3 regions of the Pseudoalteromonas sp. 68 DY56-GL68 genome follow, and region 2 is predicted to be linked to each of the others. Evidence: predicted binding sites of a transcription regulator. Region 2 holds the regulator's gene; each other region holds the start of a gene.

What was found. Region 2 encodes NrdR, which represses ribonucleotide reductase genes. Its sites were predicted from a motif close to AAACACNANATNTNGTGTTT; they were not measured.
Region 1: nrdG (anaerobic ribonucleoside-triphosphate reductase activating protein) is a predicted target of NrdR. The motif match lies at 8,301-8,320, and genes of this name have one in related genera.
Region 3: nrdA (class 1a ribonucleoside-diphosphate reductase subunit alpha) is a predicted target of NrdR. The motif match lies at 2,664-2,683, and genes of this name have one in related genera.

Annotation. Positions count from the first base shown of each region.
Region 1 covers NZ_JAOCZL010000022.1:6,000-17,092, forward strand. Annotated here, with positions in the region: gene NYF15_RS17165 (N-6 DNA methylase) at 1-1,611, opposite strand, end outside; gene NYF15_RS17170 (hypothetical protein) at 2,473-3,060, opposite strand; gene NYF15_RS17175 (Fic family protein) at 3,500-4,579, shown strand; gene NYF15_RS17180 (DUF3024 domain-containing protein) at 4,814-5,161, shown strand; gene NYF15_RS17185 (DUF542 domain-containing protein) at 5,343-5,996, shown strand; gene nrdD (anaerobic ribonucleoside-triphosphate reductase) at 6,037-7,842, opposite strand; gene nrdG (anaerobic ribonucleoside-triphosphate reductase activating protein) at 7,847-8,299, opposite strand; gene mog (molybdopterin adenylyltransferase) at 8,544-9,071, shown strand; gene NYF15_RS17205 (NarK family nitrate/nitrite MFS transporter) at 9,136-10,608, opposite strand; gene NYF15_RS17210 (alginate export family protein) at 10,907-11,093, opposite strand, start outside.
Region 2 covers NZ_JAOCZL010000008.1:17,383-28,475, forward strand. Annotated here, with positions in the region: gene nusB (transcription antitermination factor NusB) at 1-297, opposite strand, end outside; gene ribE (6,7-dimethyl-8-ribityllumazine synthase) at 313-777, opposite strand; gene ribBA (bifunctional 3,4-dihydroxy-2-butanone-4-phosphate synthase/GTP cyclohydrolase II) at 869-1,984, opposite strand; gene NYF15_RS05425 (riboflavin synthase) at 2,026-2,679, opposite strand; gene ribD (bifunctional diaminohydroxyphosphoribosylaminopyrimidine deaminase/5-amino-6-(5-phosphoribosylamino)uracil reductase RibD) at 2,660-3,823, opposite strand; gene nrdR (transcriptional regulator NrdR) at 3,826-4,275, opposite strand; gene glyA (serine hydroxymethyltransferase) at 4,384-5,640, opposite strand; gene NYF15_RS05445 (hypothetical protein) at 5,934-6,302, shown strand; gene thrC (threonine synthase) at 6,351-7,634, opposite strand; gene thrB (homoserine kinase) at 7,653-8,579, opposite strand; gene thrA (bifunctional aspartate kinase/homoserine dehydrogenase I) at 8,589-11,006, opposite strand.
Region 3 covers NZ_JAOCZL010000021.1:364,708-375,800, forward strand. Annotated here, with positions in the region: gene gyrA (DNA topoisomerase (ATP-hydrolyzing) subunit A) at 1-833, opposite strand, end outside; gene ubiG (bifunctional 2-polyprenyl-6-hydroxyphenol methylase/3-demethylubiquinol 3-O-methyltransferase UbiG) at 1,010-1,720, shown strand; gene NYF15_RS16130 (HAD family hydrolase) at 1,720-2,394, shown strand; gene nrdA (class 1a ribonucleoside-diphosphate reductase subunit alpha) at 2,787-5,072, shown strand; gene nrdB (class Ia ribonucleoside-diphosphate reductase subunit beta) at 5,143-6,273, shown strand; gene yfaE (class I ribonucleotide reductase maintenance protein YfaE) at 6,273-6,545, shown strand; gene NYF15_RS16150 (YaeQ family protein) at 6,542-7,069, opposite strand; gene NYF15_RS16155 (TonB-dependent receptor) at 7,226-9,631, shown strand; gene glnS (glutamine--tRNA ligase) at 9,730-11,093, opposite strand, start outside.

The DNA of each region.
Region 1 (11,093 bases), on a different contig from region 2:
GCCTTTATAGTCGGTACTTTTCTGAAAGTGGTCTAAACCATCAGCGTGAATCACATTCGCTAAACCATCACCATTAAGGAAGCAACTTACCTTTGCTGTTTTAACCAAACGATAGTCTGCCTCAATGCCGTATACATAATCGTAAGCCCAATCAAAGGGGTTGATCTTCCAACTGCTCAAATTTCGACTTACAGAAGGTCGCTGCTTACTTTCATCAATCTCATTGATAATATTTTGTACTTCGTCCATTGATTCTGTAAGGAAGTGCCCGCTTCCAGCAGCATAATCAATTATATATGGTAAAAATTGGGTTTCGTCACTTTCAATCTTCTGTTTGATAAGTTCACGGAGAGGTAAAGATGATATAATGAATTTAGCAATTGGAACTGGCGTAAAAAACTGTCCAGCCTCCTGTTTAATGCCTGTACTTAAAAGCAATTCAAAGAAGTCCCCCAAAAATTGCTGCTTATGACCGTACCTCAACTGATAAGGCTGTAATAGCTCGACAACTTCTCTGACAACAACCGCATTTTCTTCAAAAGACTTTTCATCGAAAACTTCTTTGAATGCAAATTCATTATTTTTATGCAGCCTAACACGAGTGAACATTTCTCTAATTTGGTCACGAACATCAGCATCTAGAGCATAAAGCTTTTCTTCAACTTGCTCATCATTGTAATCTGTTACTTCTTTTGTCAGATACTCTTTCATCCCTTGTTTGTAGAGATCTGATAAACGCTTCTGCAACTCTTCATTACTATCACTTTCCAGCCATTGAAATTTTAGTTCTTCGTCATCAGTACGGTTTTCATCCACTATTTTACAGAGAAAAAGATTAAAGATTTTATTGAAAGCATTGGGCTTATCGGAAACTACGTTGTGTCTAAGAATCTCAGCAAATTGATTATAAATTCTACCGCTATCTTCCTCTGTTAGCTCTTTTAGCCTTCCTCTAGTTAGAGCTTTAATTTCAATGTCGTAGGCATGCGCCCAATCTTCAAAAATTCCGTTGTCTTTAAAGTTTTTATTCCAATGATCAAAAACTTCTTTTTGGTTATCCAACTCTTTCCAAGCAGCATCTACATCGACAATTTCATTAACATATTTAATGACTTCGCCATCTAATTGTGAAGCATATAAGCATAAGTACTGGGCAGCTTTGTCTTGTTGAAAATACGAAAATAGCTGGCCACCATCTTTTTGCATTTTTCGCTTTTCTTTCTCAAACTCTTCGCCCCAAGTTTTACATTCGATCATAAGATAAGCTTTATCGTCTTTATCCAAAACGAGGATATCCAGCTTGCCTTTTTCTTTACGCCCCATTGGCCATTTGTGCTCTAAAGATAACTTATCAGGGGCGTACCCTTTTTCAATAATCCTATTGATCGCTTCTAAAACAACGAAGTTTTCACTACTTTCAAAGTTACTAGTAGTCTGATCACCAACTTTTATTTTTGTGCCGTAATCAATTTTTTCTTTTTTAAAATCAACCTTAATTACGTAGTTGTCATGTTCAAGATAATTTTTGAAATGAATATCGTCGGAGCCTTCTTGTGGCTTAAACCCCAAAAGAGATACTAGTTTTTGAATGTCTTTTTTTGTTATTTTCATATTCTTACTGCTTACGACATCTGGTAGTTATGTCAATCGTTCCATCGTTAAATTTATGCAGTAAGTTTATCAATCCTCATTAGTAATGTCTGTATACCTTGGTCACTTTAGTACGGTACAAGTGAAGAAAAGCAGCCAACTTGGCTGCTTTAGCTATGAAATACTATAAGAATGTGTGGCAGATAATTTTCAGCAGCACCTGCCAGACTACCCCACCCGATATTAGTGAGTTATCAACAGTTGTCGAACATCAGCAAGGCTTAGGGACAACAAACTGTATGGGTTTATCATGCTCAATTTTTTTAACGCTAACGCTTAAAACACAGTGTTTGATAGTACACTTTCAAGTAAAGAGAAGATTGACAGAAATAACCGCTTCTTTTATCGTGAACATTGAATACTAACTTGCGAATGGAGTCGGCACGGTAAGCCGATTTGGTACTGAGCGTGGTACTGGGGTTGAGTTGGTGAAATCATTATGTAACTGACTTATATAGAAAAGTAAGTCCCTATTCCTGTCTGAATTGCAGAATATAGAATAGAAGATCATTAATCTTTACACAGTGTTATAAACCTTCATTTACCGTCATGTAACTATCAAATAGGGTCATGACGGTAACTCCAAACCTTCTAGAACCTTTGTAAACTTTCAGTTTCCTTCAATTTTAAAAATCGAAATACAAGTCATTTGGCGAGTCAGCCATTTTCCACTTTGCTAACCCATGTTCTAGTCGCTTAATTCGAAAAGTTTAGAATTGATTTTCTAATACTCGAAAAGTCGATATTAGTCTACGAGCTTTTAAAAACATGACTGAAACTTTCTTGTCAGGCCTTAGCCTTTAACCTTTAAATTGAGCGATACTAAACAAATGGGTCTAATAAGTCTTCGTCAAACACTAAACCTTTGAGGTTGTTACTTTGGATAATATTTTTAAACTCATCAGTACAATAAACTTTTTGAGCGCCTTCCAGCTTAGACTTAAATAATAACTTATTTTGTATATTATCTTGCTCAAAGGTAAGTAACTCTAAACCGTCTTCAAAGCCATCTTCGTATTTGGTTAAACACATGTCTTTTTGCTCTTGTCCGAAGGTAAGCAAATTGAATAACACCATACTATCGCCTTCTGCTTTAACAGGCAGAAACTCTCCAAAATTTGCTAAGCGCTCTTTTAATAACTCATATACTGGCATCTTCATTATTAAAAAATGACCTAAGCGCGATATGTCATAGTCTTGCTTTTTAGCTTTACCAAAATACTCAAAGTTTAACCCCTCGGGCCATAGGTGACTAAATTCGATATTATTTAGCGAGGATGACATAAACATTTTTAATACAGTATCTGTATCAAGGTCGTTATTTTTTGAAATTGTTTCTGAGAGCTCAACAATATCAAGGTCGATCACGTCGTATGTGTAAGCTTCGTTTTTAATTTGATATACAGTCACTATAAAGCCTTCCAGTTTTCATCTTTTGGTGCAAGTAAACCTGCAGGCACAGTACCTGTTTTTATTTAACTTTAACAGTTACCCATTTTTATCAATTCAAGTGGAGATCTGAGTGATCACTAAACTACCTTATTAAACTTTAAAATATGAGTATATGAACGTTAAGGAGAAGAAACGTGTTTGAAAACTTCGCTTTATACTAAGTAATCGTCGTCGATTCATCGCATTATCAGATGTACTGAAAGCTAAAGCCAGTAAAAACAAATTTAAAATGGCATTGTTTTATTCAACGAGAGCTAGAGATATTTGGGAAGCTATACATAAGATAACGTATATAAATAAATGGAATTACTATACATGTTATGTAGGTTATGTATAATTTTCTGAATAATTTATACATAACAACACTGGCATGTATAAAAAAGGATAAAAATTATCTATGTCTACTAATATTAAGCTTTTACCGCTTGTAAATATTGAGCAATGGGAAACCCGTGCTGTTTTAAAAAAAGCCGCCACCGCCCATCGACATCTAGCTGAATTGAAAGGCATCGCAGCTAGCATACCTAACGAAGCTATATTGATTAATACGCTCTCTTTACAAGAAGCAAAAGACAGTTCTGAAGTAGAAAACATCGTAACTACACACGATGAACTCTATAAAGCAAACCTTTTTGAAGAAGCGGTGACTAACCCCGCTACAAAAGAAGTACAAGATTATGCCGTCGCTTTAAAGCAAGGGTTCGAAACCGCGCGTAAAAGCAAACTTATTCGTCTTGATGATATACTCGCAATACAAAAAAACCTAGAACATAACAATGCGGGTCTACGAAAGCTACCTGGTACTGACCTAAAAAATGCACGTACTGGTGAAGTGGTTTACACCCCCCCACAACACGCCGATGAAATTACAAAGCTGATGGATAACCTTGTGCAGTTTATCAATAACGATGAACTATGCGATGCTGACCCATTGGTGAAAATGGCCATTATTCATCACCAGTTTGAGAGCATTCACCCGTTTTACGATGGCAACGGCCGTACGGGGCGTATTTTAAATATTTTATATTTAGTCACCAAAGATTTACTGAATTTACCCGTGCTTTACTTAAGCCGATTTGTAATTCAGAACAAGGCTGATTACTACGCTAACTTACAGGCCGTGCGCGACACTGGCAATTGGGAGCCTTGGTTAGAGTTTATGCTTGATGGTGTCATTGATACTGCACAAAACACTATTTCACTTATCACCGCCATGAAAACCCTTATGGCAGAAGTAAAACACGGTATTAGAGAGCAGCTTCCTAAAATTTACAGCCAAGATTTACTCAACAACCTATTTAACCACCCCTACACCAAAATAGACTTTATTGTTGAAGAACTCGGTGTAACTCGTATTACCGCCACCAAGTATTTAGAACAGTTGGTAGATCATGGCTTTTTGACCAAACAAAAAGTAGGCCGTGCTAATTACTACATTAACGAGCCCTTGTGCACCTTACTAATCGCACACGGTTAGGCCTCTATTACTAATTTTGAGAGCATCATGCCTAATAACAACATCGTACATTAGCAAAGTTCAATACTGAGCGAGAAATAAAAACAAAGAAAAAACACGAACTAAAAAAGTTAAATAGTAAAGTCGTAAAAGTAGGCACTTACTATGGTGATACTTAGTTTTTGTCTTAGACACAGAACTAAAAAACCAACTACCTTATATTTAGGGTGGCGGTAATAAAACAGGTAAATAACAATGGCAATCAGTGAATTTGAAATTAAACACATTGAGAAGGTAGTAGGCGAAGCACTCGAGAAACACCGCCCACCTGTGAATGTTCGTAATGAATTTGACATTGGTTTTCGCATCGAAAATCAGTCGGTGTATATCTATGAACGTCACCAAAACTGGCGTGATAAAACTCAATATATCGACACTGAGAATGCCAAGTTGACATGGGTGAAGACTCAAAAGCAGTGGAAAATTTTTTGGATGAAGCGCGACTTAAAATGGCACGGCTACGACCCTACCCCAGTAGCTAAAAATATAGAGTCAGCTATGCAGGTTGTAATGAGTGACCAATATGGCTGCTTCTGGGGTTAGCTCACCGGCAACTTTCTTTTAAATTTATAAAGCTTACAGTCGCGAGTATTTGATAGTCACCTCAAAAACGATTACCAAATACTCACTTTCTTATCTACTTCTATCCATTTAGGGTAATTTCATTTCAAAGTTTGCTTATTTAGATTAGAAGCACCCATTTTACGGTTCAAGGCTTTTAACTATGTCACTTTTAGACAAACCAATTGGTGAACTTGCAGCGACTATTCCTGGTGCCACGCGTTTATTTGATGAAAATAAGCTAGATTATTGCTTTAACGGGCAACAAACTCTAAGGCAGACTTTAAAGAGTATCAACTTTGACCATGACTCATTTTTATCACAGCTTGATGCATTAGATCTGCAAAAAGAGTTGGCTAATCATTTAATGTGGGGTGCTCAACCTACAGCTTCACTTATTACGCACATTATTGACAATTTTCACGAAAAACATAGGCAACAGTTTCCTGAATTAATTCAGCTCATAAAGAAGATTACGCTCAATCATTCTGATCACCCAGAACTTCCAAAAGAACTGGAATCACACCTTGTTTCGATGGAGTTTGAGCTTCAAGAACATATGATGAAAGAAGAAGAAATTCTATTCCCACTGCTTATGAACGGCTTTTATCCTGCGGGGCCTATTTCAGTTATGGAGGCTGAACATTTAGAGCATGCTAAAGCATTAGAGAAACTCGCTGATATTACACATCAGTTCACACCGCCTGATGGGGTATGTAGCTCGTGGCAAGCGTTGTATGTTGGTGTAGAGCAACTTTATTATGACTTAAAAGAGCATATACACTTAGAAAACAATATTTTATTTATCGAACAATAAAGCTCCTCAGCAATAAGCGCTTCAATTGAAGCGCTTTAATTTATGCCGACTTTCTGTTTGCGACGCTATTTTTAGTTCGATGATAATGCCTTAAAGTATGCTCCTTACGGCGTCCTTGGCTAAAGGCCGATACTCTTTTTAAATAACCAATCACTCGTGTCCCATAATCAATATCGATTGATCCACAATTTGAACAACGTTGATTCGAGCGCTTATCTATGTGTTCACAGTCATTACAAATTGTGATGCGTACGTTAATGCAGAAATAATTACACCCCGTTTTAGCGGCAATATTCAATAACTTTAAGTATTGATGCACATCTAAGTGCTCATCTAAGTTTAAATGCAGTGCTGAGCCACCGTCCAGATACTCCACCATTTCACTACCATGTAGAATAAACTTATCGAGATGATTAATCGTTTCATCTTCTACAATATAAAAATAGCTGTTATAACAATCACGTGGAACTTCATAACCCTCTTTTAAATCCCACTTCGCATTTTTAACACCTAAGTTCTCAGCAGGAACAAACTCTGTATTAAATAAGTATCCGGTTTCCTTTGTTGCAGCTCGATTAGCTTGATAAATAATTTTAAGTTGCTCCTTAACCCAGCTTTTATATGCATCGCCTGTATTTATTTGTAATCCTAAATATTGGGCTGCTTCAACTAAACCATTAATGCCCACTGTTAAAAACTGTTTTTTGAACGAGATAAATCCTGCATCATAAACTGGCAACATCCCTGCTTGAAAATACTCTTCCATTAAAGTTCTATAAGCTATTTGATACTTATGAATTTTCTCGACTTCTGCTTTTAAGTCACGATTATCCTGAACTAAACGATTCATATTTAAAGTGATGACATTGATTGAGCCTGTAGCAACCCCGCCCGCTCCAAGGCTATATGAAAAACTGTGATCATTAATTTCATTTCTGAGTCTGCAGCAAGATGCTAAAGAGTCAGGGTTTTCAGATTGATATATAAAGAATGACCCACCTTCACTCAGATTTTTTGCACACATTAACGCAAACTCTTTATCTTTAGGTGCTTCATTTTCTACAAGCATTGCAGCTGTAACAACGGGGAATGTTAAAATAGCTTTACTGCGCTCATCATTAAACCAGTCCAAGAAGAACTGTTGTAAGCCTTTTACGGTCGGCCAGTTAGCAGGCGTTGCATCTGGAAAGACAAAATGACCAAACATTGCATTAAAGTACTCAACATCGTACAAAGAGATGTTCCAAAATACACTTTGATAACCTCTTGCTGCAGCAGGTTGGTTTAGTGCATAAACCACATGTTGAAGATGATTTTTAATAGCGTGTGGGTGAGTCGTTAAGTAATTATCGCCATAATCCTTTCGGGCAAAATAATCGAAATACATTAAGAACTCGACCGTGGCAACTGCCCCTGCAAATTGTGCACTAATAGCAAAAACCAAATTAACAAAGCTACCGCAGAATGATTCTAAATGCTTAGGAGCTTTTGACTCTCCACCTAGTTTAGTTAAGCCATCCAGCAAAAAAGGATACATAGTAATTGATGTGCAATATGGCTTTAAGCTAGTTTCATCGTGAACATAGATTTCATGGTTTTCTATTTGCCTAATGTACTCTTGGCTCAACTGTTCGCCATAAAGCTCTTTTATTTTGCCAGCAACTTGTGAACGATTAACTTGAATAAAGTAGTCTTTCATAATTTCAGACTCCAGTGTTGCTACATTCTTTAATGTCACATTGGCGTTTGCATCCACTGTAGAGCCATCAGCAGCATTTGTTGCCTGCGTATAGTTTTGTATGAAATGCATTTTTTCTTTTAACTGTTCTAAGGTAAGTAAAGACATCTTGTTATCCTTTTAAAAATAATGAGTTAAGTAATCTTCCGCTAGCAACTTCAATATACTTTTGGTTAGTGGTACGACTTGCAAGCCCACCATACTCGGGAATATAAGGGCCTGTTTTTAAGTAAGTAAGCTCGGCTTTCAAGCTATGAGATACGTCGTCTAGCCCCGTATACAAGCAGGTTGCTAGCCCCTGTTGTTTAGCTATTTTTAAGTAACTAATTAAACAACGCTCTTGCCACTCACCACCGAAGAAAACAATGCATGTTATTAATTGTCTATAGCGTGCGATCCAAGCCTCAAAACGTGCCTTAGTTAAGTCTTCTCCTTGTTTTGGATCCCATGTATCAACACTGTGGCAACCACGGCATTTAAGAGGACAGCCCGTACAGATAAAACCAAGAGCCACCTCATTAGGCACTTCTTGAAAACAAATCTGTGGCTTTAGCACCTTAAACATAAAACACCATATATTGTGTTAAAAATAAAATCTTAATCAATATATAGTATTTGAGGTATTTAATGCCAATTCGTTTATTGATCTAAATCAATAAATCACACGGTCAATTTACACACAAAATAGGTAGTTATAATTTATTACTAAGCCTTGGTTTAACTCGAGCAAGAACTACCTACTAAGGAGGAGTTATCTTTAGCTATGGCTTTGTTAAAGTGCCCATAAATAAATGAACAGTGAGACAGGTATGACAACAAAAATTGGTATTTTAACCGTGAGTGATCGCGCTAGCCGCGGGCAATATGATGATTTATCAGGGCCAAGTATTGTTGAAGCATTAAATAGCTATCTAAGCTCGCCGTGGCAAGCTTGCTATCAACTTGTAGAAGATGAGCAACCTTTAATAGAAAATGCATTATGTAACCTTGCAGATAACGAAAAATGCGCTCTGATCATTACAACAGGTGGAACAGGTCCGGCAAAACGTGATGTGACCCCAGAAGCGACAGAAGCTGTATGTGACAAAATGATGCCAGGTTTTGGTGAGTTAATGCGCCTAGAAAGCTTAAAATACGTGCCAACGGCGATACTCTCTCGACAAACAGCGGGGATCAGAGACAGTTCGTTGATTATCAATTTACCGGGTAAGCCAAAAGCAATTCGTCAATGCCTTGATGCCGTTTTCCCAGCTATTCCCTATTGTATTGATTTACTTGAGGGGCCTTATTTGGAATGTGATGACTCTGTCATTCAGGTTTTTAGACCTAAGGGCTAAAACCACACTATATAAATGAGAAAAGCCAGCATAATGTTATGCTGGCTTTTAAATGGATTAATGTTTATTTATGTGAGACATCAATTAATTCAACGGTGCCATCTTCTCTTACTTCAGCTATTTGCCCTCTTGGTTCATCCATAAAGAACAAAGTGACAAAACCAATCATAGCTGTCCCTGCAATGACATAGAAAAAGGTTGCGTAATCGACTAATGATAAAACGGTTAAAAACGTTACGGCTCCTACATTACCATACGCTCCTGTCATACCTGCTATTTGTCCCGTTAAGCGACGTTTTATTAAGGGAACAACAGCAAAGACAGCTCCTTCACCCGACTGAACAAAGAACGAGCATGCCATAGCTGTAACAACGGCAAGCCATAACGGCCACTGTGCATTAACCATCCCCATTAGAAAATAACCAGCAGCAAGGCCCGCTGTTAAGATCAACAATGTTGTTCTTCGACCAAATTTATCAGAAATAAAACCACCCGCAGGGCGAGACATTAAGTTCATAAATGCGTAAGCACCAGCAACCATCCCTGCCATAACAGGATCCAGCGAAAAAGTATCAGCAAAGAAGAGTGGCAACATTGAAACAACCGCTAATTCTGAACCAAAATTAGTAAAGTAAAGAATATCTAACACGGCCACCTGCTTAAAACTATAACGATGTAGCTCTGGCACTTCTTGCTCGAATACGTTTTTATTCACTGCCCATACTTTTTTAACTTCAAATAAATAGAGTACAACCAATGCACCATAAATAAAGTTAACAATGTTTGCATCTAGCATACCGACACCGCTCGGTGAGAGCTTCCAAGTTAACAAAGCCAGCGCTGCATACATTGGAATTTTCATGATTAAAAGTAGAAAAAAATCACCTTTTGATGTGACTTCCATTGCCCCCAAGTTTTTTGGCCTAAAGTAGGTTGAGCCTTTAGGTGTATTAGTCACGTTAGCATAAAAAATAAATCCAAATATAAGGCTAAGAAGCCCCGTCACACCTATTGCATAACGCCAGCCATCATCACCACCAAAAATTAATGCAAGGGTAGGAAGTGAAAAAGCCGCAGCCGCTGACCCAAAATTCCCCCATCCCCCATAAATGCCTTCTGCGGTACCTAACTCATGATGTGGGAACCATTCAGATACCATACGAATGCCAATAACAAAACCAGCACCAATAAAACCAAGTAGAAAGCGTGCAATAGCAGCTTGTAAAAAGCTATCTGCAAAAGCAAACATAAAACAAGGTATCGAGCTGATAACCAACAAGCATGAATAAACTAATCGTGGACCATATTTATCTGTTAGCATGCCAATGATCACCCGAGCAGGGATCGTTAACGCCACATTCAAAATAAGTAAGGTTTTAACTTGTTCGGTTGTTAGACCTAATGTTGTTTTTACCGCTTGCAATAAGGGGGCAAAATTAAACCAAACAAAAAAGGTAATAAAAAATGCGAGCCAGCTTAGATGTAATACTTTCATTTTTCCGCGAAAAGAAAAAATATTAAATTTTTCACTTGCCATTGTCTTCTCCAAAGATAGGGTTACTGACATCATTTTCGGTTGGCAAGATTAAAAAGAATTGATGCAAATCAATGAATAACAGTTACTTTAAGGTGAACAAAAACAGACCTACTCCCTTATTTTTTCTGCCTTGAAGCGCGATCTCTTTACCCACCTATACTCACTACCCATTTAGGAGGAGCTTTATACCTACAGCGCAAAAAACTGAATAAAAGTAGATAGGTTTTATTAATCATCAAAAAAAGCCTCCGAAGAGGCTTTTGAATTGCAGGGTACAGTAGTCAGTTAAAAATAAAGGCTAGAACTTATGAGTTAACATAACCCATAACTTATCAGTATCTGTTGCAAACTCATCCGCATTGTAGTGCGCATACTTGAATAATAGATTGCAGTCCTTCGATACTGGGTACAGTGCTGTTACATCAAGCTCATCACCAAAGTCAGTATTTTGTTCGTCACTTTCAAAACGGTGATACGTCGCTGAT
Region 2 (11,093 bases):
AGGTACGTCTTCACGGAATTTCAGCTCGTAGCCAGACAGACGTAAAATTGCTTTTTCGACCATGTCTAACTCATCAGCTGGGCGTGCTAAATGTGGTGCAACGATTTCATCTAATTGCTTACAGTTAACAACAACACCGCGTGCTAGGTCTTTGAAATATTCGACGTCGATTTTAGTCACATCATTTTCAATTAACATTTGCTGTTCAATATCAGCAATTGGGTTACCGCTTAACTGCCAAGAGTATACGGCTTGAAGTGCTAAGATACGTGCTTTACGTCTTGCTGCTGGTTTCACAGAGATTCCTTAAACTTAAATTTTGTCTAACACATTAACCATTTCAAGCGCACCTAAAGCAGCTTCGCCGCCTTTATTACCCATTTTGGTACCTGCGCGCTCAATTGCTTGCTCAATGCTTTCAGTGGTTAATACGCCAAATGCAACCGGGATATCGTACTCAAGAGATACTTGCGCAAGACCTTTGTTTGATTCGCCAGCGACTAAATCAAAGTGTGGTGTACCACCTCTGATCACTACGCCTAAAGCGATGATTGCATCGTGTTCTTTCTTTGCTGCAACGCGTTTCGCTGCTAAAGGTAATTCAACGGCACCTGGTACGTAAACAACAGTAATGTCGTCGTCAGATACGCCACCTGTGCGTTTAAGCTCATCAACAGCACCTGCTAATAGGCTACTACCAATAAAGTCATTAAAACGAGAAATGACAATGGCAAATTTTTTGCCTGGTGCGTATTTGTTACCTTCAATAATTTTCATTTAATAACCCTAAAAAATAAGTTTAAGCGGTTGCGATTGCGCAAAAATTACGGCGCATAATACCACAAAAATATAAAAGTAGCCTAGTTAATTAAGACTGCGGCTCAACGTAGTCAACCACCTCTAAGTGGAAACCAGATAACGCATGGTACTTTTTCGGACGGCTCATTAAACGCATCTTTTCAATACCTAAATCAGCTAGGATCTGAGAACCGACCCCCACCGTACGCGATGTACCTTGGAATTTACGATGACTGACATTTTCACCCGCATCTTCAGCGGCAAATGCTTTTACTGTTGCTTCAAGCTCTTCGGTTGACTCTTGTTTACCTAAAATTACTAATACACCATCATGTTTAGCAATATAAGCCATTGCATCAGATAAACCCCAACTACGGTCAGCATTGCGATCTGAGAGCAAAATATCATTAAACGTACTTTGTAAGTGAACACGTACTAACGTTGGCTCATCTTTAGATACGTCACCTTTTTGTAAAACATAATGAAGTTGACCATCAATAGTGTCTTTGTAGGTCACTAAATCAAACTCACCGTGATCGGTTGGCAGTTTACATTTAGCAACGCGCTCAATGGTGGTTTCGTTTAGGTTTCTGTACTCGATTAAATCCGCAATGGTGCCAATCTTTAAGTCATGCTCTTTCGCAAATACTTCAAGATCAGGGCGACGTGCCATGGTGCCATCTGCATTTAAAATTTCAACAATCACTGATGAAGGTTCAAGACCCGCTAAACGCGCTAAATCACAACCTGCTTCAGTATGACCTGCACGTGTTAACACGCCACCTGGCTGCGCCATAATCGGAAAAATATGCCCTGGTTGAACGATATCGCTAGGCACGGCACCTTTAGCAATAGCCGCTTGCACTGTGCGTGCACGGTCGGCCGCCGAAATGCCGGTTGTTACACCTTTCGCCGCTTCAATCGACATAGTGAAATTAGTTGAAAAGGCAGCACCGTTATTTTTGACCATAAGTGGTAATTCTAACTGCTGACAACGCTCTTGTGTCATGGTTAAACAAATTAAACCACGGCCGTGTGTTGCCATAAAGTTGATGGCATCAGCACTAATATGTTCTGCTGCGATGATTAAATCGCCTTCATTTTCTCTGTCTTCATCGTCCATTAAAATAACCATTTTACCGGCTTTAATGTCATCGATAATTTCTTGCGCGCTGTGTAAATTCATAATGTGCCCATGAGAGTATGATTAATTTGACCTATCCGTGCTTATTTAATAAAGCCAGCTTGTGCTAGCAAGCTCATTGATATGTCTGAACGGGAAGGTTGTTCAGCCCCTTTTATTAGGCGCTCTAAGTAGCGAGCAATCTGGTCAACTTCTAAGTTCACCTGAGTACCCACCTGAAATTCTGCAATCGTTGTTTGCTCAGCGGTGTGTGGAACAATCGTCAACTTAAAGCGATTTTGCTCGACTTCGTTAACCGTTAAGCTAATACCATCAATACATACCGAACCTTTGTACGGAATGTATTTCATTAAATCGCTGTTGGTACTTAGCCAATACTCTGTTGCACGAGCGTTAGGACTAATACTTTCTACCGTCGCAATACCATCAACATGGCCTGATACCAAGTGCCCACCTAAGCGAGAAAGTGGTTGCATGGCTTTTTCGAGATTAACTGTTTGGCCTTTTTTGTAATGTGCAAATCCAGTTAAGCTGATTGTTTCGTTTGATAAGTCAGCACTAAAACCATCGCTATATTTTGCGACAACCGTTAAACACACACCGTTGGTGGCAATACTGTCACCGAGCTTGACGTCTTTCATATCCAAATTAGTGCTTTGGATACGAATAGCTAGATCACCTTGCTTTTGTGTTAGTTCAACAATTTTACCTGTTGCTTCAATTATTCCAGTAAACATAGTGCTGCTCTTTATTTTCAATATATGTGGCTTGCTTTGCTTTTTTCGCGGTTATACGGATGTCGTCACCAATCATCACTGTATCAGTAAAGGTCAGCTCAGTGATATCACTCATCATGGTGACTTCTGCAAAGTTTAGTAAGCTTTTGCCCAAATCACCTATTAACTTAGGAGCAATATAAACAATGTATTCGTCAATTAAACCTTGCTCTGCGAACACCCCAGCAAGGGTTGCACCCGCTTCGAGCCAAACATGATTAAATTGTAGTTCAGCAAGACGCTTTAAAACCGCCGATAAATCAACTTTATTGTTATTTGCTTGCACCACTTCGTGTTTAACAAAGTGAGGCCACTTGGTGTGATTATCAAGCGAAGTGGTAAAAATAATCACCGGACTTTCAATGCTAAATAAAGCGAGTTCTGGGGTTAACCTATTTTGTGAATCAATAATGACTCGGGTCGGCTGGCGTAAAGGCAGCGAGGTTGGCATGATAAATGGAAGCTCTTCAATGCGAACATTCAGTTTTGCATTATCGGTCATAACCGTATCTGCGCCAGTGAGTATCGCGCAACTTTGGGCACGAAACGCTTGCACGTCTTGGCGTGCTTTAGAGCCTGTTATCCATTTACTTTGGCCGTTACTTAGCGCAGTTTTACCATCTAAACTACACGCCATTTTACAAGTCACATATGGCAATCCTGATTCCATACGCTTTAAAAAACCTTTATTTAAATCGCGCGCTTGTTGTTCAAGTAAACCAGATGCAACGCTAATACCGGCGTCGGCTAAAATTTGTAGGCCGCGACCACTCACCGCAGGGTTTGGGTCGACCATAGCGGCAATCACCTTGCTAACACCCGCTGCTTTTAAACCTTCGGCACAAGGTGGAGTGCGTCCATAATGACTACAAGGCTCTAAAGTCACATAGGCAGTGGCGCCTTTCGCGTTGTCGCCAGCTACAGCCAAGGCATTCACTTCAGCATGGCCCTGCCCTGCTAATTGATGAAACCCTTCACCGACTATTTCGCCATCTTTAACCAAAACACAGCCAACATTCGGGTTTGGCGTCGTAGTAAAACGACCTTGTTTAGCAAGCTCAATGGCACGCGCCATATAAGCTGTATCAAGCTCTGTAAACGACATGATTAATCACCTAAACGAGCGATTTCTTCACCAAACTCGCGAATATCTTCAAATGAACGATAAACCGATGCAAAGCGCACATAGGCCACTTTGTCGAGTTTCTTCAGTGACTCCATGATGCACTCACCAATTAAATGGCTAGAGATCTCACGCTCACCGGTGGCACGAAGTTGAGATTTAATGATGTTAACGACTTCATCGACCTGCTCAGTGCTAACAGGGCGTTTCTCTAAAGCGCGATGCAAGCCATTGAGTAACTTGTCTTCATTGAATGGTTCGCGGCTACCGTCTTGCTTGATGACTCTTGGCATCACAAGCTCAGCGCCTTCAAAGGTGGTAAAGCGCTCATGGCATTCGTTACATTCACGTCGACGTCTCACTTGGTGACCACCGCCAACAAGTCGAGAATCAATTACTTTGGTATCTTTTGCGGTGCAAAAAGGGCAATGCATAGGGTTCAACTTCCGTTTATAAAAAACAAAAAAAGGCCGCTTAGTAAGCGGCCTTTATAATAGCAAAAAACAACGCTATTGTTATCTTAATTACGGTTTAACCAGTAATTAAGCGTAAACTGGTAATTTTTTACAGATAGCTTTCACTTTCTCTTTTACTTCTGCTTGTACAGACTCATCGTTGATGTTGTCTAGTACGTCACAGATCCAGCCCGCAAGCTCTTTTGACTCAGCTTCTTTGAAACCACGGCGAGTAATCGCCGGAGAACCAATACGAAGACCAGACGTTACAAACGGTGAACGTGGGTCGTTTGGTACTGAGTTTTTGTTAACTGTGATGTTTGCATTACCTAGTGCAGCGTCAGCATCTTTACCTGTGATATCTTTATCGATTAGGTCAAGAAGGAATAAGTGGTTGTCTGTTTTACCAGAAACAACTTTGTAGCCACGCTCTTGCAGTACTTCAACCATAGCTTGAGCGTTCTTAACAACTTGTGCTTGGTACGTTTTAAACTCTGGTTGTAATGCTTCTTTGAAAGCAACCGCTTTAGCAGCGATGATGTGACATAAAGGGCCACCTTGACCGCCAGGGAATACAGCGCTGTTTAGCTTTTTGTAAATCTCTTCATCACCACATGCAGAAACGATTAGACCGCCACGAGGACCCGCTAATGTTTTGTGAGTTGTTGTAGTAACAACGTGTGCGTGAGGGATTGGGCTTGGGTATACACCCGCAGCGATAAGACCAGCAACGTGAGCCATATCTACGAATAAGTATGCACCTACTTTGTCAGCGATTTCACGGAATTTAGCCCAATCAACAACGCCAGAGTATGCAGAGAAACCAGCGATGATCATTTTTGGCTTGTGCTCTAATGCCAGTGCTTCAACTTGAGCATAATCAATTTCGCCAGTCTCTTCATTTAGGCCGTATTGAATTGCATTGTACGTTTTACCAGAAAAGTTAACGTGTGAGCCGTGAGTTAAGTGGCCACCATGAGCTAAGCTCATACCTAGTACAGTATCGTGTGGCTGAAGAAGCGCTTGGAAAACAGCTGCGTTTGCTTGTGAACCTGCGTGAGGTTGAACGTTAGCGTAGTCAGTGCCGAATAATTCGTTTGCACGGTCAATAGCGAGTTGCTCAACAACGTCAACGTGCTCACAACCGCCATAGTAACGTTTGCCTGGGTAGCCTTCAGCATATTTGTTCGTTAGCTGAGAACCCTGTGCTTCAAGCACGCGTGGGCTACAGTAGTTTTCAGACGCGATCAGTTCGATGTGCTCTTCTTGACGAGCCGTCTCTTTATTGATGGCTGCAAATAACTCTGGATCGAAATCCGAAATATTCATGCTACGTTCTAACATGGGGTCTCCTAAGGCAACGTGTATGGTGTTTTTTTGAAGGCTATATTGTACGCTTAAAACGCACTTTTGCCTATCGTGTAATGATGAACATATTTAAACAGGGATTGAATTTATTTCACAGTGTTTTAATAATGATATTTTTTTATTGATACATAACAAAAATTTATAAATTTAAAATATTACATATATTTTTAAAATGTCACTAAATTAAAAAAGCGGCCGCTGACACTTGTATTTCCGCTTACACCAACTAATCTTATAGTATTAGTTAGTATCAAGGATGATAGCGAGACATGTTAGCCAAACCAATTTACGAAGTTGTCCCTTATGTGTACTTCTTTCTCGGGGTGAGTTGTATTACGTTAGCCAAAGATAGTGTGCCAACTTTAATCGGTATAATACTGTTTTTAATGGGCGCTAATGTGTGGCGTATGCGCTCTGAGGCCAGAAGAACTGATCACTCAAGCCAAAGAATAAAACAAACAAAATCTCACTATTACTATGAATTTAAACCATTTATTTTATTCATTTCAGCGTTCACTTTAATTCAGTGGACACAAAACGAAATAATCTCAATTATCAGTGTGTTACTGTGTATCGCCTCTTTGGTAATTCTCATTATGCGAGTTTTAAACCGTCATAGCCTTTCACTACTTCATTAAAATAAGCAATATAAAAAAGAGCGACTTAGCCGCTCTTTTTTATAGATATTACGCGAGTTTACTGAGTAGCTCAGTGCGAAGCAATTGATAATCAAACTTGATATCTTCAGCTAAACATTGCTTTGCTAATGCATCAGCAAGTGGTTTCGGCATAGACAGTTCAATGTCTAAAATTTCTTCAACACTTTCTTTAAATTTAGCTGGGTGTGCTGTCGCTAAAAAGATACCTGCGCTGCCGTCTGCTAGATTTTCTTTCAAGCCTTGATAAGCAATTGCAGTATGAGGCTCTGCAATGTAACCCGTTTGATGAATTTTTTTCATCACCTCTTTTGTTTCTTCTTCACCCACACAGCTTGAGTAAAAATCATCATAGCTAAACCATTTGTTATCCAACATAAACTGAACACGTGGCCAGTTATTCGGTTTACTCACATCCATTGCGTTCGATAACGACTCAAGCGTGTCATTAGGCGACCACTCTTTGTTTTGTAAAAAACGTGGCACAGTGTCGTTTTGGTTAGTTGTAGCGCTTAATTTAGCAACCGGCATACCAAGCACTGCTCCAATCATCGCAGCGCACACATTACCAAAGTTACCACTTGGTACTGAGATATGTGCTTTACTACGCTGCTCTTTAGGTAATTGAGCAATGGCTTCAAAGTAATAGCATACCTGTGCAACTAAACGACTGATGTTGATTGAGTTAGCAGAGTTTAGACCTAGCTTTTGTTTAACTTCATCGTCTAAAAACGCTTGTTTTACCATGCTTTGACAATCATCAAAGCTACCATCAACAGCATAGCAGTGAATGTTATTACCTAACGTTGTGAATAGCTTTTGCTGCGCCAGTGATATTTTCCCTTTCGGGTATAAGATCACGACATCAATATTTGGCTTGTTGTAAAAGGCATGGGCAACCGCAGCTCCTGTATCGCCTGATGTAGCCGTTAAAATCGTGACTTTTTCGCCTTGGTTAAATTGCGCAAGACATTCAGCCATAAAACGGCCACCAAAGTCTTTAAACGCAAGCGTTGGACCATGAAATAGCTCTAAGCAATAAATGTCTTTTTCTACTTCAACTAATTTCACATCAAAGTTAAAGGCATTTTGCACCATCTGAGCAACGGTATCTGCTGGTAGCTCATCACCAATTAGGTGCGATAAAATCTTGCTGCTACGGCTAACAAAGTCCAAATCTAGTAACGCATCAATGTCTTGAATTGGCGTTAGGCTTTCTGGGAAGAACACCCCTTGGTTACGCCCTAACCCTGTTTTTACCGCTTCAACAAACGACACCTGTTGTGTTTCATCTTTTAAATTATGTAATTGCATGTTTATTCCTTAAATTCTCTAAAGCTGTCGTGTGCCAAGCTGATCTAGTTGACAGATATGGCAAAAGCCCTGCTCATTAATGTAATTATCATTCAGCCACGCTGCACACTGCTTAGCAGCTGCAAGGCTCTTACACACGGTAAATAATGTTGGACCCGCCCCCGAAATACTGACAATCTCTGCGCCAAGCTCTGGTAAGGCACTTTTAGCTTCTGCAAAGCCTTGTATGAGTGGAGCACGATGTGGCTCGGCTATTTCATCACTCATAATGGATAGCGCTGCATCAAAGCGACCAGTTAGCAATAAGCTACTAAACGCAGAAAGTCGCTGTGCAAACTCAACACTATCGTGCATTGATAATTGCTTTGGCAGTACTGATCGCGCTTTTGCGGTATTAAGTGAAAAACCTGGAAAAGCCGCTACGTAATACCATTGATTATCAACAGGTAACGAAATTGACTTGTTCGGAATAAGTTCACCAGTTAATTGCAAACCACCTAAATAACATGGCGTGATGTTATCGTAATGACGGCCGCCACTAACAATGGCTTCAAAATCAGCCATCAACTCGATGAGTTGCTCTTGAGATAAATTTGTTTCAGCAAATTTATCAAGGGCTGCAAACGCAGCCACCACAGAACACGCACTTGAACCTAAACCAGAACCAATTGGTAAGTTCTTTTTAAGCTCAAGTTTTACCGCTGGCATAGTCGGCGCAACGTGTTCTTTAAAATGAATTAAACATTGATAAGCCAAGTTTTCTTCAGCATTAGCAGGCAGTTTATGAGCATAGTCGCCTGAACATACAAAGGTATCTTGCTCAGCGGCACTCACCTCGACAACATCACCTAATAAGGTGCCATCGATAGGTGCCAGCGCAGCACCTAACGCATCAAAGCCGACAGCAAAATTCCCGATTGAAGCGGGTGCATATACACGGATCATGACCTGCTCCTACCGCGTTAACGTTTTTAAGATATCAGCAAATACGCCTGCGGCCGTTACTTCAGCACCTGCGCCATAACCACGAATCACAAACGGGCGTGGTTGATAATATTGACTTAAGATTGCCAGTGCATTTTCACCGTCACGGATATCGTATAAAGCATGGCTACTATCTACGGCTTCAATGCCTACTTTACATTGACCGTTTTCAATAGTGCCCACATAACGAAGTACTTTACCTTCACTTGCTGCACTTTGAATGCGGTCGTTAAACTGCGCATCAAGAGATGGTAGTTTTGCCATAAAGTCCGCTACAGAATCACCTTCTGCAAACCCTTTTGGTAAAACAGATTCAACTTCAATATCGCTTAGTTCTAACTCAAGACCTGATTCACGGGCAATGATCAGTAGTTTTCGGGCAACATCGGTACCTGATAAATCATCACGCGGATCTGGCTCTGTAAATCCACTTTCTTTCGCTTTTAATGTTGCTTCGCTTAGTGATAAACCATCTTGTAGCGCACCAAACATATACGATAATGAACCCGATAAGATACCGCTGAATTTAATAAGTTCATCACCCGCACCAAATAGCGATTTCAGGTTATCAAGAACCGGTAGGCCTGCACCTACGTTTGTTTCGTATAAAAACTTACGGTTATTCTTTTGTGTTGCTGCGACTAAATCTTGGTAGTAAGCATACGAGCTAGTATTGGCTTTTTTATTCGCCGCAACGACATGGAAACCTGCATTTAAGAAATCAACATATTGCGCAGCAAGTTTATCGGCTGAGCTACAATCTACGATCACAGGGTTGATTAAGTGATTTTGTTTAACAAATTGCTCCACTAGGTTTAAATCAAATGCTTGCTCTGAGCTGGCTAGCTTGTGTTGCCAGCCATCAAAAGCAATGCCTTCGCTATCTAGGTAAAGCTGTTTTGAGTTAGCAACACCGTATAGGTTCAGCTTAATATTACGTTTTTCAAGCCATGCTTGTTGGCGCTCTAACTGCTGAATAAGCTCTTGACCAACTAAGCCACAGCCAAGTAAAAACACATCGATTGAAGGAATATGCGTAAAGAAGTTTTCATGGCACACTTTTACAGCATCGTTGCACAGCTCACCATCAATAACTGCTGAAATGGCGCTTTCAGTTGAGTCTTGTGCGATAGCAACAATGTTAACTTGTGCTTGAGCTAGTGAAGCAAAAAACTTAGCAGCTAAACCTTTATGAGCACGCATGTTATCACCCACTAAAGTGACAATAGCAAGATTACGCTGTACTTGAACTGGCTCAATTAAACCAGCTTGTGATTCTAATTCGAAGGCAGTTTGTAATGCTTCAAGAGCAAGTGATAGGTCACTCTCATGCACACAGAAACTGATGCTAAATTCACATGAAGATTGAGTGATTAAAACAATTGAAACATTGTCATGTGCCAATGCATTAAATACTTTTGACGCCATGCCCACTTTGCCTTTCATACCTGGGCCTGACACCGTTAACATAGCGAGGTTTTGTAAACTTGATAACGCTTTAACTGGATCGCTCGACACGCTGTCGTTACTGATCACTGAACCTTCTGCACGTGGGTTATGAGTATTTTTTATCTCGCACGGCACACCTGCTTTAGCACAAGGTAAAATCGTTTTTGGGTGCAACACTTTCGCACCAAAGTAAGAAAGCTCCATTGCTTCTTTATATGAAAGCGAATCAACCTTAGAGGCTTTTTTGATATAGCGCGGGTCAGCATTGTACACACCGTCTACATCAGTCCAAATCTGGCATACATCAGCTTCTAAACACGCTGCTGCAATCGCAGCTGAGTAATCGGAACCATTACGACCAAGTGTTGTAAGCTCCCCTAGCTCATTAGATGCTGTGAAACCTGGCATGATATAAATAGTACTTGGCGCCGCTTTCAATGCTTCTTGAAAACGTACTTTACTTGCTGCTAAGTCAGCTTCAGCATCAATGTAACCACCTACAGAAGCTATACACGCCGTCGCTTCGAGGTAGCGAGCATTGCTCTCTTTAAGCATACATTCCATCAAGGCAACACTAACGCGCTCACCAAAACTGATTACATAAGCACGTACTTGGTCTGGGCAGCATTTTAAAAGTGCAACACCATCTAGCTTATTCTTAAGCTCATTCAAGTCTGGCCAATTTGCTACCTGACCAAAATCAGCTTCGACAGCTGCTTTTAATTGTTCACAGCGCACAACCAGTGCTTGCCATAACTCACTAAAATCTTGCCCATGCTCTGCTGCACTTGCTAACGCTACCAGAGAATCTGTCATACCACCTGGTGCTGATAGCACTAACAACATTTCATCACGTAATTCTTCTTTGACTAACTGAGCTACCTGTTGCAAACACGCGTAGTCAGCCAAGGACGACCCGCCAAATTTTAATACTCGCATTATTTATGTTTCCTCATCCCATAAACGAAAAAAAGGCCTGTGTTCTAGTGAACACAGGCCTTTATATTTGTTGCACCGACCTATGCC
Region 3 (11,093 bases), on a different contig from region 2:
GCGATCTTTTCGATAAGACGCGCTTTGTTAACTTGATAAGGGATTTCGTGAACGATGATTGTTTCACGACCGGTTTTTTCGTCAACTTCGATTTCAGCACGAGCACGGATATATACTTTACCACGACCGGTTAAGTACGCTTGCTCAATGCCTTTTTTACCATTGATAATCGCCGCAGTCGGGAAATCAGGACCTGGGATATATTCAATAAGGTCAGCAATTGACATATCAGGGTTTTGAATAAGCGCTAAACAACCATTGATAACTTCTGTTAAGTTATGAGGCGGAATGTTTGTTGCCATACCAACCGCGATACCTGAAGAACCGTTCACTAATAAGTTAGGTACTTTTGTAGGTAATACGTCAGGAATTTGCTCAGTACCGTCGTAGTTAGGTACGTAATCAACCGTTTCTTTTTCTAAGTCAGCTAATAATTCATGTGACATTTTCGCCATACGGACTTCCGTATAACGCATTGCTGCCGCAGAGTCACCATCAACAGAACCAAAGTTACCTTGGCCGTCAACAAGCATATAGCGTAATGAGAAAGGCTGCGCCATACGAACGATGGTGTCATATACCGCGCTGTCGCCATGTGGGTGGTACTTACCGATTACATCACCAACAACACGTGCTGATTTCTTGTAAGGTTTATTCCAATCATTATTGAGTTCGTTCATTGCGAATAAAACACGGCGGTGAACTGGCTTTAAGCCGTCACGTACGTCTGGCAATGCACGTCCTACGATTACACTCATCGCATAATCAAGGTAGGAATTTTTTAATTCATCTTCAATATTGACTGGCAGAATTTCATTGGCGAGATCAGTCATTTGATTTCACATTCCTTCAGTATTGACTCATAAAGAGGCAAAGCGCCGTCTTCAGAGCTTTAGTTATTATTTCCAGACCATGCTATCACAATTTATTTAGATTTACAGGCGCTAAATCTTTGCGATTTATTAATTTACCCCTATATAATGGCCTCAGATTGACGAGGAAGTTTTTTATGACCGAACATCAAAATGTAGATAATGCAGAAATTGCAAAGTTTGAAGCCATCGCAGAACGTTGGTGGGATCGCGACGGAGAGTTCAAACCTCTTCATGAAATAAATCCTCTTCGCTTGGATTTTGTTGCCGATAAAGTGGGCGGCTTATTTGATAAGGAAACCTTAGATGTTGGCTGTGGTGGCGGCATTTTAAGTGAAAGCATGGCACGTATGGGCGCAAAAGTGACAGGCATCGATATGGGTCAAGAGCCTTTAACCGTTGCCAAACTACACAGTTTGGAAACCGGCGTGCCCGTTGATTATATTAAAGTACCCGCAGAAGAGTTTGCGGCTGAGCACCCTGCTCGCTTTGATGTGATCACCTGTATGGAAATGCTGGAGCATGTTCCAGATCCTGCTTCTATTATTCGTGCTGTAGCAGAACTTGCCAAACCAGGTGCTGATGTATTCTTTTCAACATTAAATAAAACCCCGAAAGCATACTTATTTGCCATTGTTGGCGCTGAAAAGCTTTTAAAAATGGTTCCCGAAGGTACTCATGACCACAAGAAGTTTATAAAACCTGCACAACTTATTGCGTGGGCAGAGGAAGCGGGGTTAAAAGTAAGAGCCAGTACAGGCCTTACCTATAATCCGTTTTCTAAGCAGTACAGCTTAAATGATGATGTCAGTGTTAATTACATTCTTCACTTTGAGAAACTAGCCTGATGAGTGGTGTACAAACACCCTCTATCGATTTTGATGCCTTTATCTTTGATTTAGATGGCACACTACTCGATACCGCAGATGACTTAGGTGGCGCATTAAACCGTGTGTTAGCAGATGCCAATGTGGCGCCTGTTGCTGAGCATGTTTATCGCCCCGCTGCTTCTAATGGTGCAAATGCATTATTAGAAGTAGGCTTTGGTGATAAATGGCCCGAACTTGAACAGCTCGCCTTGCGCCAGCAGCTTCTTGACTACTACGCCGCAGATATTGCTGTGCACAGTAAATGTTTTAAGGGTATAGAGCAGCTCTTAGTTGCACTTGAACAAAAAGACATTAAATGGGGCATTATGACTAATAAACCAAGTTTTTTAACAGAGCCCTTAGTCAAAGCAATCCCTTCTTTAAGTAATGCTATGGCTGTGGTGAGTGGAGATACACTAGACGTGGCTAAGCCATCTCCAGATCCACTACTGCACACTGCTGAGATCCTCAATGTTGATCCCAGTCGTTGTTTGTATATAGGGGATGCAGAGCGCGACATCCAAGCGGCAAAAGCAGCCAATATGTATAGTGCTACTGCTTTATGGGGCTATATACCCAGTGTTGATGCTGCTCTGGATTGGCAAGCTGATTTCAATTGGCATTCGCCTATTGATGGATTTAACCATATATAGTGCTATATTTAAATTTAGATACTATATATTGTGATCGGTTTGAGTTTTGAGCATTCTTTGACGATAAAAAAAACAGTCAAAATTTATTTTTAAAAACGGTAAATTTTCTAGATCTTGAGTTGATTTTTACAAATTTCATCATCAATGAATGGTCAAAGGTTAATGCTCACTAACACAATGTGCTTATCCAGTAGTTATCCACAAATAGGGGCATTTCTGTCCCTTGCAAATGATCGCAGACCACACTATCTTGTGATCTGCAATTTAAAGAACACCAGATATTGTGGCTAAATGTTATTCAATTCACACAATCTAGTGTTTAATAATAAAAATTATACTGAAGAATAAATTTTCACTAAAAATATAATTTCCCAAGGAATACAGGCAAGACTATGAACCAACAGCTATCTGTAAGCAAACGTGACGGCCGTAAAGAGTCACTTGATCTAGATAAGATCCATCGCGTGATCGCTTGGGCCGCCGAAGGTCTAAATAACGTGTCTGTCTCGCAAGTTGAATTAAAATCACATATTCAATTTTACGATGGAATTCGTACCGATGACATTCATGAAACTATCATCAAAGCGGCAGCTGATCAGATCTCTAAAGATACGCCTGACTACCAATACCTTGCTGCTCGATTAGCTGTATTCCATTTACGTAAAAAAGCGTACGGCCAATTTGAGCCACCACGCTTATATGATCACATCACGAAATTAGTTGAAGACAAACGTTATGATCAACACTTACTTGTTGATTATACCGAGCAAGAAATCGATGAGTTAGATTCTTATATTGATCACAACCGCGACTTAAACTTCAGCTATGCTGCTGTAAAACAGCTAGAAGGGAAATATTTGGTTCAAAACCGTGTTACTGGTGAAATTTACGAAAGTGCACAGTTTTTATATATCTTAGTTGCTGCAAGCTTATTCTCTGATTATCCAAAAGAGACGCGTCTTGACTACATCAAGCGCTTTTATGATGCAGTATCTACATTCAAGATTTCGTTACCAACACCAATCATGGCCGGTGTGCGTACGCCTACGCGCCAGTTCAGCTCATGTGTACTTATCGAGTGTGGTGATAGCCTAGATTCTATTAATGCGACATCGTCTGCGATTGTTAAGTATGTTTCACAACGTGCAGGGATTGGTATTAATGCGGGTCGCATTCGTGCGCTTGGCAGCCCAATCCGCAACGGTGAAGCGTACCACACAGGTTGTATCCCGTTTTATAAGCATTTCCAAACAGCGGTTAAAAGCTGTTCACAAGGTGGTGTACGCGGCGGTGCAGCAACCCTATTCTACCCATTATGGCACTTAGAAGTTGAAAACTTATTAGTTCTTAAGAACAACCGTGGTGTTGACGATAACCGTGTTCGTCACCTTGACTACGGTGTACAGTTCAACAAATTAATGTACAGCCGTTTAATTAAAGATGATTACATCACTTTATTTAGCCCATCAGATGTACCTGGTCTATATGACGCATTCTTTGAAGATCAAACGAAGTTTGATGAGCTATACATCAAGTACGAGCAAGATGAGTCAATTCGCAAAAAACGTATTAAAGCGATTGAGTTATTCTCAATGTTTGCACAAGAGCGTGCAAGCACAGGTCGTATCTACTTACAAAATGTTGACCACTGTAATACACACAGCCCGTTCATTTCGACTGTGGCACCAATTCGTCAATCTAACCTATGTTTAGAAATTGCATTACCAACTAAGCCACTTAGCAATGTAATGGATGAAGAAGGTGAAATTGCACTGTGTACCTTGTCTGCGTTTAACTTAGGTGCAATTGAATCACTTGATGAATTAGAAGAGCTTGCTGAACTTGCGGTTCGTGCGCTTGATAACTTACTTGATTTCCAAGACTACCCTGTTCCAGCAGCAAAAAACGCGACTATGGGTCGTCGTACGTTAGGTATCGGTGTAATTAACTTTGCTTACTACTTAGCGAAAAATGGCAAGCGTTACTCAGACGGCAGTGCAAATGCGCTGACTCACAAAACATTTGAAGCAATTCAATATTACCTAATGAAAGCGTCAAATGAATTAGCGAAAGAACGTGGTGCATGTCCGAAATTTAACGAGACTACGTATTCTCAAGGCATTATGCCAACAGATACTTATAAGCGTGACTTAGATCAGTTCTGTGAAGAGCCACTTCACTTAGACTGGGATTCATTACGTGCCAGCATTAAAGAGCATGGTATGCGTAACTCGACGCTGTCTGCACTAATGCCTTCAGAGACATCATCGCAAATCTCTAATGCAACAAATGGTATTGAACCACCACGTGGTCATATCAGTGTTAAAGCAAGTAAAGATGGTATCTTAAAGCAAGTTGTTCCTGATTATGAAAATCTGAAAGATAACTACGAGCTACTGTGGGATATTCCTTCAAACGATGGTTACTTACAACTTGTTGGTATTATGCAAAAATTCGTTGACCAAACGATCTCTGCAAACACGAACTATGATCCATCTAAGTACGAAGGCGGTAAAGTACCTATGAAGGTGCTATTAAAAGATTTACTAACTGCGTATAAACTCGGTGTTAAAACCCTGTACTATCACAACACCCGTGACGGTGCATCTGACTCTCAAGATGAGTTGACACCTGAGGTTGAAGATGACAGTTGTGCAGGCGGCGCTTGTAAAATCTAATTAAATTAATAACATAACAAAGGCGGGCTCATTAGCCCGCTTTGTCCTGACTGTTTTTTGAGAAATCACTATGTCATATACAACTTTTAGTCGAAACCATAATAACCAATTACAAGAACCGATGTTTTTCGGCCAAACGGTAAACGTGTCACGTTACGATCAACAAAAGTACCCTATTTTCGAAAAGCTAATCGAAAAACAATTATCGTTTTTCTGGCGCCCAGAAGAGGTTGACGTAAGTAAAGATCGCTTAGATTTCCAAGCGCTTCCTGATCATGAAAAGCACATTTTCTTGAGTAACCTAAAATATCAAACACTACTTGATAGTGTGCAAGGTCGCTCTCCAAATGTTGCCTTACTGCCGATTGTATCAATCCCTGAGCTTGAAACATGGATCGAAACATGGGCATTCAGCGAGACTATTCACAGCCGTTCTTATACGCATATTATTCGTAACGTAACGCAATCTCCTGAGCTTATCTTCGATGATATTGTAAGCAATGAAAAAATCAGTGAGCGTGCTGATGCGGTTACTAAATACTATGATGACTTAATCAACATGGTATCGCTATATAATTTATATGGTGAAGGTAAGCATGTTATTAATGGGAAAGAAATTAAAGTAAGCTTATTTGATCTTAAAAAGCAGCTTTATCTTGCTATGATGTCGGTAAACATCTTAGAAGCCATTCGTTTTTACGTAAGTTTTGCGTGTTCATTTGCTTTTGCTGAGCGTGAATTAATGGAAGGTAATGCGAAAATCATCAAGCTAATCGCCCGTGATGAAGCACTGCACTTGTCTGGCACGCAGCACATTCTGAACATTATGCAAGATGGTAAGGACGACCCAGAAATGGCGATCGTTGCTGCACAATGCCGCGAAGAAGCGATCCAAATGTTTGTCGAAGCTGCTGAGCAAGAAAAAGATTGGGCAGAATACCTGTTCAAAGATGGTTCTATGATTGGTCTTAACAAAGATATCCTATGCCAATACGTTGAATACATTACTAATGCACGTATGACTGCGGTAGGCTTACCTGCTCAGTTTGAAAGTAAGAGCAATCCTATCCCTTGGATCAACTCTTGGTTGGTATCAGACAATGTACAAGTTGCCCCTCAAGAAGCTGAAATTAGCTCTTATTTAGTTGGTCAAATCGACTCTCAAGTTGATGCATCTGACTTTGGTGACTTCGACCTGTAATGAGCACTAACACCACTGCACAGGTTATCCTTGCAGGAACAGACAGCCAGAATGTAGAGTTTGATTCTGGCTGTTCATCTCTCCTTGAATGCCTAGAACAACAAAAAATAGATGTCCCCTACCAATGCCGAGAAGGTTACTGCGGTGCATGCCGTGCGAAATTAGTTGAAGGGAGCGTCAAGTATAATCAAGAGCCGCTTGCTTTTGTGCGAGAAGGCGAAGTTTTACTATGTTGCAGTAAGCCCAATGGTAAGATAACCATTGAGCTTTAATGCCACACTAATTGCTTACTCTGATAAAAACCAAGCTTATCTGCAACACTGATTGCATGCTCATCAATAGTGACATCCCACTGTAGGTTTTTAGTTAGGTGCGACGCTAAATCATCGATAAATTGATGATCGAAGGCAATCAAATGTCCATTGCTGATCAGGTCAAGTGAATGCTGATATTCATTCAGCCAATCACCATCCAATGTTGTCACTACCCATAATTCATCCACCCTTTTCGCCATTTTACTGAGAGTGGGAAAATCGGGTTCATCAACGGCTAACCAAGTTATATAGTGCTCATCTAATGCTTTGATAGCAACATCAGGCTCTGAACGATCTGATTTTGCATTAAGCACAGCATCCTCATTATATGAAAATACACAATAACTTAATAATTTAAGAACAAAGTGCTGGTAGCTTTCTGAGCGCTCGCACGCAGTAGTAAATACCGTAGAATGATTACGGTGCTGGCGTAAGTCAGCAATACTAAATTGTGCCTTGAATACCCTATTTTTATCAGACATAGCTATAAACCTTTACACGAGTAAGGTGTATTGAGTATAGCGGATGTATGGTAAATAGCGACAAAACAAAAGTTATACTATAACGTCATTGTTTTACCATAAATGAGGTGTTATATTATATCAAGATTATTAATAATAAACTCAGAAGTAGGAACGATGAATAAACTTACAGTACTTTCAAGTGCCGTTGCAGCAGCTTTATTTTCACATTCAAGCTTTGCAGCTGTTATCTCAGGTCAAGTTCTAGACGATAAGCAACAACCCATTGCAAATGCCGAAATTCATGTTCACGGTAAATCACAAACAGTGGTAACGGACAAATCAGGTCAATTTAAAATTGATGTAGATAACAAAGGCCAACTCCACATAAGTAAAGACAACTACATTGATAAACGTATAGAAGTTTCTGGTGACAGCCAATCAGTTGTCGTCAATCTAACACCGACGTCAGTTGAAACTGTTGTTGTTTATGCGTCAGCCCTACATAAAAATAGTTTAGAGATGATCTCACCGGTTAATGTACTTGCTGGTGATAATTTAAAAAACAAAGCCAAGCCAACTTTAGGTGAAACACTAAAAGGCTTACCTGGTGTGAATGCGAGCTATTTTGGCCCAGTTTCATCAAGCCCAATTATTCGTGGCTTAGATGGTCCACGTGTAAAAATCACTCAAAATGGTCTTGATAGCAGCGATGCCTCACGTATTGGCCCAGATCACGCCACATCTAACGACAGCTTAGCTGCTGAACAAATCGAAGTACTTCGTGGCCCTGCTACCCTACTTTATGGCTCAGGCGCGATTGGTGGTGTGGTGAACGTTGTTGATAACCGTATTCCTACCGATAACATCGAGTCTTTAACCGGTGCTGCTCAATACACTCACGATACAGTATCAAATACCAATACCTACGCCGCTAAGTTAGAAACGGGTAATAACGGATTTAATTTCCATTTTGACGGAACTAAGCGTAAAGGCCACGATTATGAAACACCTACTTTCGAGCTTCCTGAAGAGCACGAAGAACATGAAGGTGAAGAGCATGAAGAGCACGAAACAGCTAACAGCGTAGAAAACACATTTATCGACAGCGAAACTCTAAATTTTGGTACTAGCTATGTAGGTGAACATTTAACGGTAGGCATGTCCTATGGTCGTATTGAAACTGACTATGGTATTCCAGCTCATGAACACCATCATCATGAACATGACGAGCATGAAGAAGGTGAGCATCATGAAGGTGAAGAAGAGCACGAAGAATCAGTATTTGCACGCTTAGAACAAGACCGTTGGCAAGGTTACATGAGCTATGCATTGCACGATAACTGGATCGAAAATATTACGCTTCGTGTCGGTTACACTGATTATCAACATGCTGAAATTGAAGGTGGAGAAATCGGCACTGTTTTTCATAACGAAACAACAGAAGCACGTGCAACCGTTGAGCATACATTAGGACAATGGCATGGCATAGCAGGCTATCACTTTTATGAGTCAGATTATGATGCAGACGGTGAAGAAGCCTTTACCCCTGCCAGTACCACAACTTCAAACGCATTATTTTTACTCGAAGAAAGTCAATTTGGTGACGTTACGGTTGAGCTCGGTGCACGAATCGAAGATTACAAAATTGACTCTGATGTCACCATGAGTGAACACCATCACGATCATGAAGATGACCACGAGGAAGAAACACACGAAGAAGCTGAAATTATCAGCTACAGCGAAGATTTCACTAACCTTAGCTTATCTGCAGGTGCGATTTGGCAATATCAAGAAGGTCAAAGTGTTGCTCTAAGTGTGTCACGTTCAGAGCGTGCACCACTCAGTGCTGAGCTACTATCAAATGGTGTGCACATTGCTACTAGTACCTATGAATTAGGCCTTGGTTATCACATTGAAGATGGTGAAATTCATTTTGAACCGGAAAATATTGCTCAAGAAACTGCCACCAATTTTGATTTAAGCTTCCGCCGTTTTATTGGCGATTTTGGTTACACAGTTAATTTCTTCTATAACGATATTGAAAACTATTACTACCAACAAAATACAGGCTTAGTATTTGATGAAGAGCACGGGTTAGAATCAGCAGCTGATGCTGATGAAGATGCAATGGCGGTTTATCAATTCGCGAGTAAAGATGCAAAACTTTACGGTGTTGAGTTTGATGTTCATTACCAAGTTACACCGAGTGCGTTGGTAAAAGTATTTGGTGATTCAACAACCGCAAAATTAAAAGATGGTGAAGGCTATTTGCCGCGTGTGCCAGCCAATAAACTTGGCTCTGAATTACAATATACATTTGCAGATTGGCAGTTTAGCTTAACAGGTACACATTACTTTGAGCAGTCAGATATCACAGCCTATGAAACAAAAACTGATGGCTATACTTTGTTTGATGCATCTGCTAACTATCAACTTGATTTAGGCCCTGTAGATACACAGCTTTACATTAATATTGATAACTTAACCGATGAGCTAGGTTTCGTACACAGCTCATTTATTAAAGAGAAAGCACCACTACCAGGTCGTAATTTCAGCTTGGGTATTCGCGGTTATTTCTAACTTGACTTAACTTTTAATCGTTATAAAAAAACCCTTTCACTTTAAAAGTGAAAGGGTTTTTTATTAAGCTTAGAAACTTAAAAAATTAGTTAAAGGGTTCAGCCCTTTTGTTCAATCTTCGCCCATGAATCACGAAGACCCACAGTTTGATTGAATACTAATGTTTCAGCTTTGCTATCACGACAGAAGTAACCCGTACGCTCAAACTGGAAGCCCTGCTCGGCTTGTGCGTTGGCAAGTGACGGCTCAACTTTAGCGTTCGCAAGCACTACGAGTGACTCTGGGTTCAAAGTTGCGTTAAAGTCTTCTGCAGCGGCTGGGTTTGGTACGTTAAATAAGCGGTCGTACAAACGTACTTCAGCTGTGATTGATTCACTTGCTGATACCCAGTGAATTACACCTTTAACCTTACGGCCATCACTTGGGTTTTTACCCAGAGTTTCAGGATCGTAAGAACAGAAGATAGTTGTAATTTCGCCGTTTTCGTCTTTTTCAACGCGCTCAGCTTTAATGACATAAGCACCACGTAAACGTACTTCTTTATCAAGAACTAAACGCTTGAACTTGTTATTTGCTTCTTCACGGAAGTCTTCACGCTCGATATAAAGTTCACGAGTGAAAGGCACATCACGACGCCCCATCTCTTCTTTATTCGGGTGATTTGCAACAGATAATGTTTCTACTTTATCTGCATCATAGTTTTCGATAACAATCTTCACCGGATCAAGAACAGCCATTGCACGCGGTGCATGTTCATTTAAGTCTTCACGGATACAAGCTTCTAGCATACCCATTTCAACCATGTTTTCTTGTTTAGTGATACCGATACGAGAACAGAACTCACGTACTGATGCAGGTGTATAACCACGACGACGTAAACCAGCAATTGTTGGCATACGTGGATCGTCCCACCCTTCAACATGACCATTAACCACTAAGTCGTTTAATTTACGCTTAGACATAATGGTGTACTCAAGATTTAATCGTGAGAACTCGATTTGCTGCGGATGACAGTCAAGGCTGATATTATCCAATACCCAATCGTATAAACGACGGTTGTCTTGGAACTCAAGCGTACATAATGAATGTGTAATGCCTTCTAGCGCATCAGAAATACAATGCGTAAAGTCGTACATTGGGTAAATGCACCACTTGTCACCTGTTTGGTGGTGATGAGCAAAACGGACACGATATATAATCGGGTCACGTAATACCATGAATGAGCTTGCCATATCGATTTTTGCACGAAGTACACACTCGCCTTCTTTGAATTCGCCATTACGCATTTTTTCAAATAACGCTCGGTTTTCTTCAATCGATGTATCACGGTATGGGCTATTTTTACCTGGCTCTTTTAACGTACCACGGTATTCACGCGCTTGATCGGGCGATAAGAAACACACATATGCAAGGCCTTTTTCGATAAGCTCAACAGCATAGCCGTATAGCGCGTCGAAATAGT